Nonomuraea africana: one gene and its partner. The protein of the gene in region 2 interacts with the protein of the main gene of each other region in a pairwise test. Links are inferred from orthologs where the notes say so. Each region holds a gene or a part of one and is shown on either strand. Other genes may lie near its edges. The genes, in order: H4W81_RS30725 and H4W81_RS20760.

What was found.
Region 1: the proteins of H4W81_RS20760 (region 2) and H4W81_RS30725 interact in binary tests that used the Escherichia coli proteins (3 or more experiments, as listed by UniProt). The link is inferred for Nonomuraea africana from one-to-one orthologs.

What each region holds. Positions count from the first base shown.
Region 1 is NZ_JADBEF010000001.1:6,493,772-6,501,055, forward strand. Bases 2,151-5,115 are described here. They hold H4W81_RS30725 (transglycosylase domain-containing protein), read right to left. Parts: upstream 4,723-5,115; coding sequence 2,578-4,722; downstream 2,151-2,577. Other genes in these bases: H4W81_RS30720 (thioredoxin domain-containing protein), read left to right, coding at 2,151-2,598; H4W81_RS30730 (Lrp/AsnC family transcriptional regulator), read right to left, coding at 4,823-5,115. In the rest of the region: H4W81_RS30715 (hypothetical protein), read right to left, coding at 1-499; more of H4W81_RS30720, read left to right, coding at 619-2,150; more of H4W81_RS30730, read right to left, coding at 5,116-5,308; hppD (4-hydroxyphenylpyruvate dioxygenase), read left to right, coding at 5,376-6,476; H4W81_RS47765 (RDD family protein), read left to right, coding at 6,545-6,637; H4W81_RS30740 (M1 family metallopeptidase), read left to right, coding at 6,672-7,284. UniProt on the Escherichia coli protein: Cell wall formation. Synthesis of cross-linked peptidoglycan from the lipid intermediates.
Region 2 is NZ_JADBEF010000001.1:4,399,014-4,404,121, forward strand. What follows is about bases 1,823-4,718. They hold H4W81_RS20760 (peptidoglycan D,D-transpeptidase FtsI family protein), read right to left. Parts: upstream 4,163-4,718; coding sequence 2,483-4,162; downstream 1,823-2,482. Other genes in these bases: H4W81_RS20755 (UDP-N-acetylmuramoyl-L-alanyl-D-glutamate--2,6-diaminopimelate ligase), read right to left, coding at 1,823-2,442. Also shown: H4W81_RS20750 (UDP-N-acetylmuramoyl-tripeptide--D-alanyl-D-alanine ligase), read right to left, coding at 1-913; more of H4W81_RS20755, read right to left, coding at 910-1,822; cell division protein FtsL, read right to left, coding at 4,732-5,108. UniProt on the Escherichia coli protein: Essential cell division protein that catalyzes cross-linking of the peptidoglycan cell wall at the division septum. Required for localization of FtsN.

The DNA of each region.
Region 1 (7,284 bases), 2.1 Mb from region 2 along the record:
CGACCACCACGCTCGGCACCCTGCCGTCGGGCAGCGGGGTGTTGAGCCAGTGTTCCTGCAGCTCCTCGTAGGCGGCGCGGGCCGCCTTGTCGCCCTTGGCCAGCAGGTCGGGGTCGATCTCGCCCGCCTCGATGCGCTCCTCCAGGTAGGCGACGAACCTCGCGTGCATCTCCTCGGCGACGGGACCGCGCTCGTCCTCCTCCGGCCAGACGAAGTAGCTGGGCGTGAGCAGGATGGGCTCGCTGCCCGTCGCCTCAAGCCAGCGCTGCACGTCGCCGACGGTGGCCGTGCCCGACTCGATCGCGCTGAGCGTGGCCCTGGCGCTCTCCCAGAAGGTGGCCGACAGCGGGTTACCCACGGCCAGCATGGCTCTGCGCAGGTCGGGCATGGCCACAAGAGCCACCCCCGACGGTACGGCCAGCAGCGCGCGGGCCACATCCCTGCGGGTCAGTCCGGTGGCGGGGCGCCCGGCGTGAGCGCTCACGAAGTCTAGGTCCACGCTCCGTAACCTACGCCCCACCGCGCCCATCAGTCGAAGAGGCAGCGCTGCCGTCGAGGGCTGCCGTCGAGGCTCCGCGCGACCTCCGGTGACGGCCGCGCGCGTGAGAGGCTGGTCGTATGAACAGGCTGCAGCACGCCACCAGCCCCTACCTCCAGCAGCACGCCGCCAACCCGGTCGACTGGTTCGAGTGGGGACAGGAGGCGTTCGAGGAGGCCAGGCGGCGGGAGGTGCCCCTGCTGATCTCGGTGGGCTACTCGGCCTGCCACTGGTGTCACGTCATGGCGCACGAGAGCTTCGAGGACGACGAGACCGCGCGGCTCATGAACGCGTACTTCGTCAACGTCAAGGTCGACCGCGAGGAACGGCCCGACGTCGACGCGGTCTACATGAGCGCCACGCAGGCCATGACGCAGCACGGCGGCTGGCCGATGACCGTTTTCGCCACTCCTGAGGGCCACCCGTTCTACTGCGGCACCTACTTCCCGAGGCCGCAGTTCCAGCGGCTGCTGGTGGGCGTGCACAACGCGTGGACGGGCGACAGGGAGCAGGTGCTCGAACAGGGCTCGAAGGTCGTCGAGGCGCTCAACAGCGGCGCGACCCTGCCGAGCGGCCCGCTGCCGACGGCGGAGACGCTGGAGCTGGCCGTCCGGAATCTGGAGCAGTCCTTCGATCCGGCGCGCGGCGGCTTCGGCGGGGCGCCGAAGTTCCCGCCGTCGATGGTGCTGGAGTTCCTGCTGAGAAGCGGCGAGCACGACATGTCGGGCAGGACACTCGAGGCGATGGCGCGCGGCGGGATCTACGACCAGCTCGGCGGCGGGTTCGCCCGCTACAGCGTCGACGCGGAGTGGGTCGTGCCGCACTTCGAGAAGATGCTCTACGACAACGCGCTGCTGCTGAGGGTCTACACGCACTGGTGGAGGGCCACGGGCGCGCCGCTGGCCCGCAGGGTGGCGCTGGAGACCGCCGACTGGCTGCTGCGCGAGATGCGTACGCCCGAGGGCGGGTTCGCCTCGGCGCTCGACGCCGACAGCGAGGGCGAGGAGGGCAGATTCTACGTCTGGACGCCCGCGCAACTGCGTGAGGTCCTCGGCGAGGACGCGGACTGGGCCGTCGACCTGTTCGAGGTGACGGGCACCTTCGAGCACGGTTCCTCGGTGCTGCAACTGCTGGAGGACCCCGACGACCCCGCCAGGTTCGCGCGGGTGCGCGCGCGGCTGATGGCCGCGAGGGACCAGCGCGTACGGCCCGGCCGCGACGACAAGGTGGTCGCCTCGTGGAACGGCCTGGCCGTCGCCGCCCTCGCCGAGACCGGAACGGTCTTCGAGCGTCCCGACCTGGTCGAGGCGGCCCGCGCGGCCGCGACGCTCCTGGCGGAGACGCACGTCACCGGCGACCGGCTGCTCAGGACCTCGCGCGACGGACGGCCAGGCCGGAACGCCGGAGTGCTCGACGACTACGCGAACCTGGCGGAGGGCCTGATCGCGCTCTACGGCGTGACCGGCGAGACCCCCTGGTTCGAGCTGGCCGGCCGCCTGCTCGACGTGGTGCTCGACCGGTTCGCCGACGGCCGGGGCGGCTTCTTCGACACCGCGGACGACGCCGAGCGGCTCTTCCAGCGTCCGCAGGACCCCGCCGACAACGCCACCCCATCGGGCCAGTTCGCCGCCGCGGGGGCGCTGCTGTCCTATGCGGCGCTGACCGGCTCCGCCCGGCACAGGGAGGCGGCGGAGGCGGCGCTCGGCACGGTCTCCGTGCTGGCCAGAGGGCACGCCAGGTTCGCCGGGTGGGGGCTCGCCGTGGCGCGGGCCGCGCTCGCGGGCCCCGTCGAGGTGGCCGTGGTCGGGCCCGGGGACGACCCGCGCACGGCGGCGCTGCACAGGGCGGCGCTGCTCGCCGACGTCCCCGGCCTGGTCGTGGCCCTCGGCACCGAGACGGGAACCGCGCCGGACGGGGCTGGGGCGGTCGTGCCGCTTCTGAAGGGGCGCGGGCCCGTCGAAGGGGCTCCCGCGGCCTACGTCTGCAGGGGGTTCACCTGCCGGCTGCCGGTGACCACGCCCGCCGACCTGCGGAAGGAGCTAGCGGCCTGGCGGGGTTGAGGTGTCGTCCAGCTCGCCGGGCCCGGACGTGGCGTTCGAATCCGGCCGGGCGGGCTGCTGATCCGACTGCTGCTCCTCCTCGGAGTTGGCGTCGCCCCTGTCGGTCTCCTCCGGAATGGTCGGCGTGTCGGGGGTCGAGGAGTCGGGCGGCGAGGGCGGCGGCGAGCCGAACTCCTCGTCACCGCGTCCCTCGTCGCGCCACCGCTCGGTCCAGTCGCCGTTGTCGCGCTGGTCGTAGCCGTTGCCGACGTCGTCGCCGCCGTCGCGGTAGTCGTCCCAGCCGTAGCCGTGGTCGGAGGGCTCGGGGAACTGCTCGACCGGCTCGTCGGCGAGGGCCTCGGTCATGAAGGCCTTCCAGATGCGCGCGGGGAGCTGGCCGCCGAACTGCACGCCGTACCCGGGGATCTCGACGGTCTTGTTGTCGTCGCGGAACATGTTGACCGCGGTGGCCAGCTGCGGCGTGAAGCCGTTGAACCAGACGGCGCCCGAGCTGTCGGTGGTGCCGGTCTTCCCGGCGACGGGCCGGTCGTAGAGGCGGGCGCCGGTGCCGGTGCCGTACTTCACGACCTGCTCCATGGCGTAGATCGTGTCGGCGGCGGCCTGCTTGCTCACCACGATCGTGGCCTTGGGCTTGACGACCTTCTTCTTGCCGTAGGTGTCGGTCACCGACTTGATGACGTGCGTCTCCATGTGGACACCGCCGTTGGCCAGGCTGGCGAAGCCCGAGGCGTTCTGCACGGCGCTCACCGAGGCGACGCCGAGCGGGAAGGAGGCGGCCGCCTGGTGCGGCTGGAGCTGGCCTGCGGGGATGCCCGCCAGCTCGGCGGTCTTGGCCACCTTGTCCAGGCCGACCTTCTGGCCGAGGTCGACGAAGGCGGTGTTGACGGAGTTCTGGGTGGCCCGCACCAGGTCGATGTGACCGTAGGAGCGCCCGCTGTCGTTGGGGATGGGCTGGGAGGCGCCGGGCACGGTGATGGGTGAGTTGCCGTCGACCGTGGTGGACAGGCTGTAGCCGTTGTCGAGCGCGGCCGCCAGCGTGTAGGGCTTGAAGGTCGAGCCCGCCTGCACCTTGGCGGAGAAGGCGTTGTCCCACGACTGGTCCTTGCGCCCGCCGTAGAAGGCGACGACCTCGCCGGTCGCGGGATCGACCGCGGCCAGGCCGGTGCGGACCTTCTTCGGCGTGCCGGACGGCACGACGGACTTCACCGCTCGCTCGGCCGCGGCCATGAGGTCCTTGTCGAACGTCGTGACGATCTTCAGGCCGCCGCCGTTGATGTCCTCGTCGGTGTAGCCGCGGGCGTGCAGCTCCTCGCGCACCCTGTCGACCATGACCTGGTCCTGGCCCTTGAGGCTGAAGGCGGCCTTGGGCTCGCCGAGCGTGGGGAAGATCTGCGCCGCCGCCTGGTCGGCGGTGATCGCCTTGGTCTTCACCATGGCGTCGACGATCGCCTTCCACCTCGTCCTGGCCGCGTCGAGGTCGGCGCCCTGCGGGTCGGCGAACCTGCTGGGCTGCTGGATGACCGCGGCCAGGTAGGCGCCCTCCGACACCGACAGCTTGGCGACGTCCTTGCCGAAGTAGGCCTGCGCGGCGGCCTGGATGCCGTTGGCGCCCCTGCCGAAGTAGATGGTGTTGAGGTACTGCTCCAGCACCCAGTCCTTCGACTTCGACTGGTCGACCTTGATGGAGATCAGGATCTCCTTGAACTTCCTGGTGATCGAGCGTTCCTGGCTGAGGCCGCTGTAGTAGTTGCGGACCATCTGCTGGGTGATGGTGGAGCCGCCCTGCAGCTGCTTGCCCGTGACGGTGGACCAGACGGCGCGGGCGGTGCCCTTGAAGGACACGCCGCTGTCGGTGTAGAAGGACCGGTTCTCGGCGGCGATCACGGCCTCGCGCACGTGCTCGGGCACCTGCTCGAGCTTGACGTTCCTACGGTTGACGCCCTGCTTGGCCAGCACGCTCTTGCCGTCGCGGTAGTAGATCACCGAGCCCTGGGCGGTGGCTTCCTTCTGCGTGCTGTCGGGGATGGGGGTCATCGCCCACGCCACCCCGAACAGGCCGATCAACGCGACGATTCCGACGCCGAACGAGATGGCCACGTAGCGAAGGATGCGTCGCTTCCGCATGCCCTTGTCCCCACCAATCCGCACAAGCGCCCCCGATCGCAAGCTCAGCAAACCCCCGTCAGCTGGGCGGAAGGCCAAGAATAAACGATCGGTAACGATGCTAGGGCTTGCGGACGCCGCGTCGTGGGACATCGGCGACCAACGGCAGAACTCGGTATGGGACGGGTGTGTCGAGCACGATGACCGAAGAGGTCCGCAGAACCCCCTGAACATCGACAATCTGGTCGATGACCCGCTGCAGGTCGGAGTTGCTGCGCGCGACGACCCTGCACAGCAGGTCGCTGCCGCCCGTGATGGTGTGGACCTCCAGCACCTCCGGGATGTGCGCGAGGCGGTCGGCGACCGGGTCGTGCCCGCTGACCTGCCTGATCTCCATCGTCACGAACGCGGTCACGTCGTAGCCCAGCGCGGTGGGCGAGACGTCGGGCCCGAACCCGGTGATGACCCCCCTGGCGATCATGCGGTCGAGCCGGGCCTGGACGGTGCCGCGGGCGACGCCGAGCCGCCGGGAATACTCCAGCACACCCAGGCGCGGCTCGTTGGCGAGCAGACTGAGCAGTTTGGCGTCCAGTTCGTCGATGGTCATGGACAAATTGTCCACTATTTCAAGTGACAGTTGCGCATGCCGTCCATACAAATCAAGAGTTAGCCGTATGAGCGACGTGTTTCCGGTCAAAGGCATGGATGCCGTGGTGTTCGCCGTGGGCAACGCCAAGCAGGCGGCCCACTACTACTCCACCGCGTTCGGGATGCGGCTGGTGGCCTACCGCGGCCCAGAGAACGGCAGCAGGGACGAGGTGGCCTACGTCCTGACCTCGGGTGGGGCCCGTTTCGAGTTCCGCGCTTCGGTTCGTCCCGGCACGGACCTGGCGCGTCATGTCGCCGAGCACGGTGACGGCGTGATCGACCTGGCCATCGAGGTGCCCGACGTCGAGGCGGCCTACGCGCACGCCGTCGCGCAGGGGGCGCGCGGGCTCGCCGAGCCGTACACGATGGAGGACGAGCACGGGAAGGTGGTGATCGCGGCCATCGCCACCTACGGCGAGACCCGGCACACCCTCGTCGACCGCTCCAACTACTCGGGCGCCTACCTGCCCGGCTACCGCGCGGCCGAGCCGATCACGCAGCCGCCCGCCAAGCGCTTCTTCCAGGCGGTCGACCACTGCGTCGGCAACGTCGAGCTCGGCAAGATGGACGAGTGGGTGGAGTTCTACAAGCGGGTGATGGGCTTCACCAACATGGCGGAGTTCATCGGCGACGACATCGCCACCGAGTACTCCGCGCTGATGTCGAAGGTCGTCGCGGACGGCACGCGCAAGGTGAAGTTCCCGCTCAACGAGCCTGCGATCAGCCGCAAGAAGTCGCAGATCGACGAGTACCTCGAGTTCTACGGCGGCCCCGGCGTGCAGCACATCGCGCTGGCCACCAACGACATCCTCACCACCGTCGACAACATGCGGGCGGCGGGCGTCGACTTCCTCGACACCCCCGACTCCTACTACGACGACCCCGAGCTGCGCGCCAGGATCGGCCAGGTGCGGGCGCCGATCGAGGAGCTGAAGAAGCGCAAGATCCTCGTCGATCGCGACGAGGACGGCTACCTGCTGCAGATCTTCACCAAGCCGGTGCAGGACCGCCCGACGGTCTTCTTCGAGCTGATCGAACGGCACGGCTCGCTCGGCTTCGGCAAGGGCAACTTCAAGGCGCTGTTCGAGGCGATCGAGCGCGAGCAGGAGCGCCGCGGCAACCTGTAGAGGTTTGCCCTGGTCAGAGGTGGGCGATCAGCCAGCTGGTCGCCGCCGTGCTCAGCGCTCTGTGCTGCTTGAGCATCGTCGACGATGGTTGGATCCTGTTCGACCGGCGCAAGCAGGCCCTGCACGACAAGGCGGCCAAGACCGTTGTCGTAGATGCCTGACCAGCGACGATTCATTCGCGTAGGCTACTAGGCCATGCGTTCCGCTCTGCTCGCCATCCTTCTGGGCGTGGCCGCCTGCGCCCCCTCCAACGGGGACGCCTTTTCCTCGGCCACCGCCCAGACGCCCACGCCCGTGCAGTCGGGCGAGGGGTGGGGTGCGCACGGCATCGGCGACACCGACTTCCCCCTCGACGGGAACGGCGGCTACGACATCTCCCGCTACCACCTGAAGATCGGCTACGACCCCGCCACCAAACACCTCACCGGGCTCGCCTCGATCGAGGCCGCGGCCACGCAGCCGCTGCGGCGCTTCAACCTCGACCTGTCCGGCCTCCAGGTGAGCGAGGTCAGCGTGGCGGGCAGGCCGGCCACGTTCGCGCGCAGTGGCGACGAGCTGTCGGTGACCCCCGCCGAACCTCTGGCCAAGGGCGGCTCGTTCACGGTCACCGTGGCCTACGCGGGCACGCCCCAGCCGGTCAAGGACTCCTCCAACCTCGGCACGTACGGGTTCATCCCCACCGCCGACGGCGCCTTCGTCACCTGCGAGCCCAACGGCGCCAAGACGTGGTTCCCCGCCAACGACCATCCCGCCGACAAGGCCCGCTTCGACTTCGAGCTGACCGTTCCCCAGGGCCTGACGGCGCTGG
Region 2 (5,108 bases):
TGGTCGCCACGGGCAGACCGAGCTCGTAGGCGGCGGCCGCGGCGGCGAGCGCGTTCTCCACGGCGTGCTCGCCGTACAGCCTGAGCGCGACGTGCGCGGCGCCCGAAGGGGTGCGCAGCGTGAAGGAGGCGCGCCCCCGCTCGTCGACGACGATGTCCTCGGCCCGGACGGCGGCGTCCTCGCTCCTGCCGAAGTAGGTGACCCGCGCCTTGGAGCGGGAGGCCATCTGGCGCACCAGCGGGTCGTCGGCGTTGAGCACCGCCACCCCGTCGGACGGCAGCGCCTCGACCAGCTCGCCCTTGGCCTGCGCGATGGCCTCCTTGCCGCCGAACACGCCGATGTGCGCGGTGCCGACGTTGAGCACCACGCCGATGCGCGGCGGCGCGACGCGCGCCAGGTGCGCGATGTCGCCCGCGTAGCGCGCGCTCAGCTCGAGCACCAGGAACCTGGTCTCGTGGTCGGCCTTCATCACGGTGAGCGGATGGCCGATCTCGTTGTTGAGCGAGCCGACCGGCGCGATGCTGGGACCCATCCGCGCGGTCAGCCTGGCCAGCAGGTCCTTGGTGGTCGTCTTGCCGGCCGAACCCGTGATGCCGACCACGGTGGCGTTCGGGAGCGCGGCCGCCACGGCCGTGCCGAGCGCGGCCAGCGCGGCGAAGATGTCGGTCACGATCACCGCGGGCGCCGCGACCGGCCTGGTGGCCAGCACCGCCACGGCGCCCGCCTCGATCGCCTGGGCGGCGTAGTCGTGACCGTCGACGCGAGCGCCCTTGATCGCCACGAACAGGGATCCCGGCTCGACCTCCCGCGAGTCGATCACGACGGGACCGCGCACCACGGCGCGGGGGTCGGCCATGCCCGACAGGGCGCCGGAAGTGATGTCGGCGATCCTGGCCAGCGGCAACGGGATCATAGGTTCTTCCTGCTTTCCTTGCGTGCGTCGATCGCCCCGGCGACGACGGCCCTGTCGTCGAAGGGGATCACCTCACCTGAGATGTACTGGCCCTGCTCATGGCCCTTGCCCGCCACGACGACCACGTCGCCGCGCTGGGCGGTGCCGATCGCCAGGCCGATCGCCGCGGCCCTGTCGGGCTCGACGATCACGTGGGCGCGCGTGCCGGGCGGCACCCGCAGCGCTCCGTCCATCATCGCGGCCAGGATCGCCAGCGGGTCTTCCGAACGCGGGTTGTCGCTGGTGAAAATCGCCACATCGGCCAGCCTCGCGGCAGCCTCGCCCATGAGCGGGCGCTTGCCCTTGTCGCGGTCGCCGCCGCAGCCGAGCACGATGGTCAGCCGGCCCGCGGTGATGGCGCGCAGCGACTCGAGCACGGACTCGACGGCGCCCGGTTTGTGAGAATAGTCGACCACGGCCTGGAACTCGGCGTCGGCGGCGGTGATGCGCTGCATCCGGCCGGGCACGCCGGTCATCGAACCCACCCCGTGGACGGCGGCGCGCAGCGGCACCCCCGCCTCGACCAGCGTGACGATCGCGCCGAGCGCGTTGGCGACGTTGAACGGTCCGGGCAGGGAGATCGCCACGTCGTCCTCGACGCCGCCGGGGCCGACCACCCTGAAGGCGCTCCCGTCGGCGCCGAGCCTGACGTCGAGCGCGCGCCAGTCGGCCTCGGGATCGCCCGCGGCGGAGAACGTGGTCATCGGGATCGCGGCGAGTTTCAGCAGCTCACGGCCGTGGCGGTCGTCGAGGTTGGTCACGCCCGTCCTGCTGAACTCGGGCTGGAACAGCTTCACCTTGGTGGCGAAGTAGTCGTCGAGGTCCTTGTGGAAGTCGAGGTGGTCCTGGGAGAGGTTGGTGAACAGGGCCACGTCGAAGAAGACGCCGTCGACCCTGCCGAGCGCCAGCGCGTGGCTGGAGACCTCCATGGCCGCGGCGGTGACGCCGCGCTCGCGCATGAGGGCGAACAGGCCGTGCAGGTCGGTGGCCTCGGGCGTGGTCAGCTTGGGTTCGATGACCAGGTCGGCCGCGTGGACCTCGACGCCGCCGACGAGGCCCGTGGTGTGGCCCGCGGCGCGCAGCCCGGCCTCCAGCAGGAACGTGATGGTCGACTTGCCGCTGGTGCCCGTGACGCCGAGGACGGAGATGTCGTGGGCGGGCTGGCCGTACACCCAGGAGGAGATCTGGCCGAGCACGCGGCGGGGGTCGCCGAGGACGAGGACGGGCAGGCCCGTGGCGGCCGCGGCGTCGCGGCCGGCCGGGTCGGTCAGGATCGCCACCGCGCCGCTCGCCATCGCCTGCGCGGAGAAGTCGGCGCCGTGGGCGCTGTTGCCGGGCAGCGCCACGTAGAGGTCGCCGGGGACGACCTGGCGCGAGTCGATCGTGACGCCGGTGACGGCGGCCAGCGGTGAACGTGAGCTGCCTGACGGGGCGTCAAGCATGGCCGCCAGCCCGCTCAGTGGCCGGGGCGGGCTGGTCTTGGGGCGCATAGACGACGGGGGACGCACGGCGAGAGCGTACCCTCCCTGTTCATTGTCCGGCGCCGATCCGCGCGGGTGACGCGGACGGGCCTGTGGGCGGAATCTTCCTGCTCTTGATGGCGAACGTCATCACGTCCTTGAACACAGGGGCCGCGATGTGCCCGCCGTAGATGTCCTTGGCCGGCTTCTGCACCACCGCGAGCACCACGAGCTCGGGCTTGTCCGCGGGGGCGAAACCAACGAAAGAGGCGGTGTAGCCGTTGTAGCGGCCCAATTGCTGATCGTATCGGTTCGCGGTGCCTGTCTTGCCCGCCACCCGGTATCCGGGGATGGCGGCAAGGGTACCGGTGCCCTCCGCGCTGACCGCGCCCTCGAGCATGGACGCGATCTCGCCTGCCGTGGCCTGGCTGACCACCCTGGTCTGCTTACCCGGGCGGGAGGGGACGAACCTGCCGTTCGGGCCGGTCGTGCCCGCCACGATCTGCGGCTGGATCCTGACCCCGCCGTTGGCGATGGTCTGGTAGACGCTCGCGGTCTGCAGCGCGGTCACCGACACGCCCTGCCCGTAGGCCACCGTGCAGCGCTGGGTGCCCGACCAGCTCGTGTGGTTCGGCAGCAGGCCCGCCTCCTCGCCCGGCAGGCCGAGGCCGGGCCGCGAGCCGAAGCCGAAGTTCCTCAGCATCGTGTACAGCCCCTGGTCACCTACCCGGCGCGCGGCGTGGATGGTGCCGACGTTGCTGGAGGTCTCGACGATCTCCTTGAACGTCATGACTTTCGTCGGGTGCGGATGGGAGTCCTTCAGCGTCTGGTCGGCGCACCTGATGTGGTCGGCCACCCTGAAGGTCGTCTGGGGCGTGACGGCTCTCGCCTCGATCGCGGCGGCCGCGGTGATGACCTTGTTGGTGCTGCCCGGCTCGAAGACCTCCGACACCGCGCGGTTGACGTAGGAGGTGTCGCCCGCCTTCTGCCAGTTGTTCAGGTCGAGCTCGGGGGCGTTGGCCATGGCGATGATCTGGGCGGTCTTGACGTCCATCACGATCACCGTGCCGCTGAGGGCGCCGCTGGCGGCGACCTGCGCGGTGATGGCCTTCTGGGCGGCCCACTGGACGTCGCGGTCGATGGTCAGCCGCACGTCGCTGCCCTCGACCGGGGCCTGGCGCTGGCTGCGGGTCATCGGGATGCGCTGGCCGTCGCGGCCCTGCTCCACGCTCTGCTTGCCGTCGCGGCCCGCCAGCACGGAGTTGCGCATCTGCTCGACGCCCTCGAGGCCGGTGCCGTCGTTGCCGACGAAGCCGATCAGCGTGCCGGCCAGGTCGCCCGCGGGATAGGTCCTGCGGTAGGTCTTCTTGGTGGTGACCGCGGGCAGCTCCTGCTCCAGCAGCCGGTCGGCGACGACGGGGTCGACGTCGCGGGCGATCAGCTCGTACCGCGAGGTGACCCTGGCCAGCTTCGCGGTGACCTCGGCGGGAAGCTTGTTCAGCTCCTTGGCCAGCACGGCGGCCACGTGGGCGCGCCGGGCGGCGGGCACCTTGCTCGGGTCGATCGCGACCTCGCGCGCCTCGATCGTGACGGCCAGCTCGTGCCCGTTGACGTCGGTGATCGAGCCGCGCTTGGCCTGGATGGTCTCGCTGATCACCCGCTGGTCGGCCGCCTTGGCCTGGTAGATCTTGGAGTCGAGGCCCTGCAGCTGGATGAGCCGCCCGGCGAAGATCGACAGGATGAAGGTCATGCCGATCAGGCCGATGTTGATCCGCCTGCGCGGGTTGCCCAGGCGCAGTACCAGCGGGGGGCGGGGCGGCGGCGGCGGCCTGCGCCCCTGCCGGCGGGAGTCGGCCCTGGGCGGGCCCTGGGGCGGACCCTGCGGGGGCCGCGGCCCGCGCCGCTGTGCGCCGGCCCGCGGCTGGGGCACGGTGTCCTCGGCACGGGCGCGCCTGCTCTCCTGCGCCGCGGCCCCGGTGAGACCCCTCGGCAGGTCGAAGGGATCGTCCCCGCGGGCCTGACGGCCCTTGCGGCGCTCGGTGTCGTCCTGGCGGGGACGGCCGGCGTCGTCAGGACGGTCGCGGCGGCCGGCGTCGTCCGGCCGGCTCCGGCGGTCGGCGTCGTCGGGTCTGGGGCGACGGTCGGTGTCGTCGGGTCTGTTGCGGCGGGGTGGATCGTCGGGCGAGGGACGGCCCGCCCCGCCCTGCCGTCCCGACCGTCCGGGACCTCCGGGCGTACGACGAACGGCGCCGGGCCCTCCCTGAGAGCCGGCGCCGGAACCGCCACGACCGGGACCCTGCCCCCGGCCGCCTGTCTCCCTCACCTGTTCGCGCCTACCTCGATCGAGTTGGCCGTCGGGTCCCACGCCTGGCCCTGCTTCTCCGCCTTGTCGGCCAGGGCGCCCGGCTGCTCCTCGCGGATGATCTGCTGCTCGAGGCTGCTGCTCTCGCGCTGCAGCTGGGCGATCTCGTCGCGCAGCGTGCTCTGGGTGAAGGAGTCGCGGTTGAGCACGGTGTTGAGCAGGAGCAGGCTGATCAGGCCACCGCAGAGCAGCCCGACGACGAGCAGCACGAAGGGCGCGCGCTGCTTGCGCGGCATCGGCCGCCGCACGCGCGCGGCCCCGGCCGCTCCCTCCGCCGGGCGCGGGCGCGTCGTCGCGGGACGGGCCGAGGTGCCGGGCCGGGTCACGGTCCTGG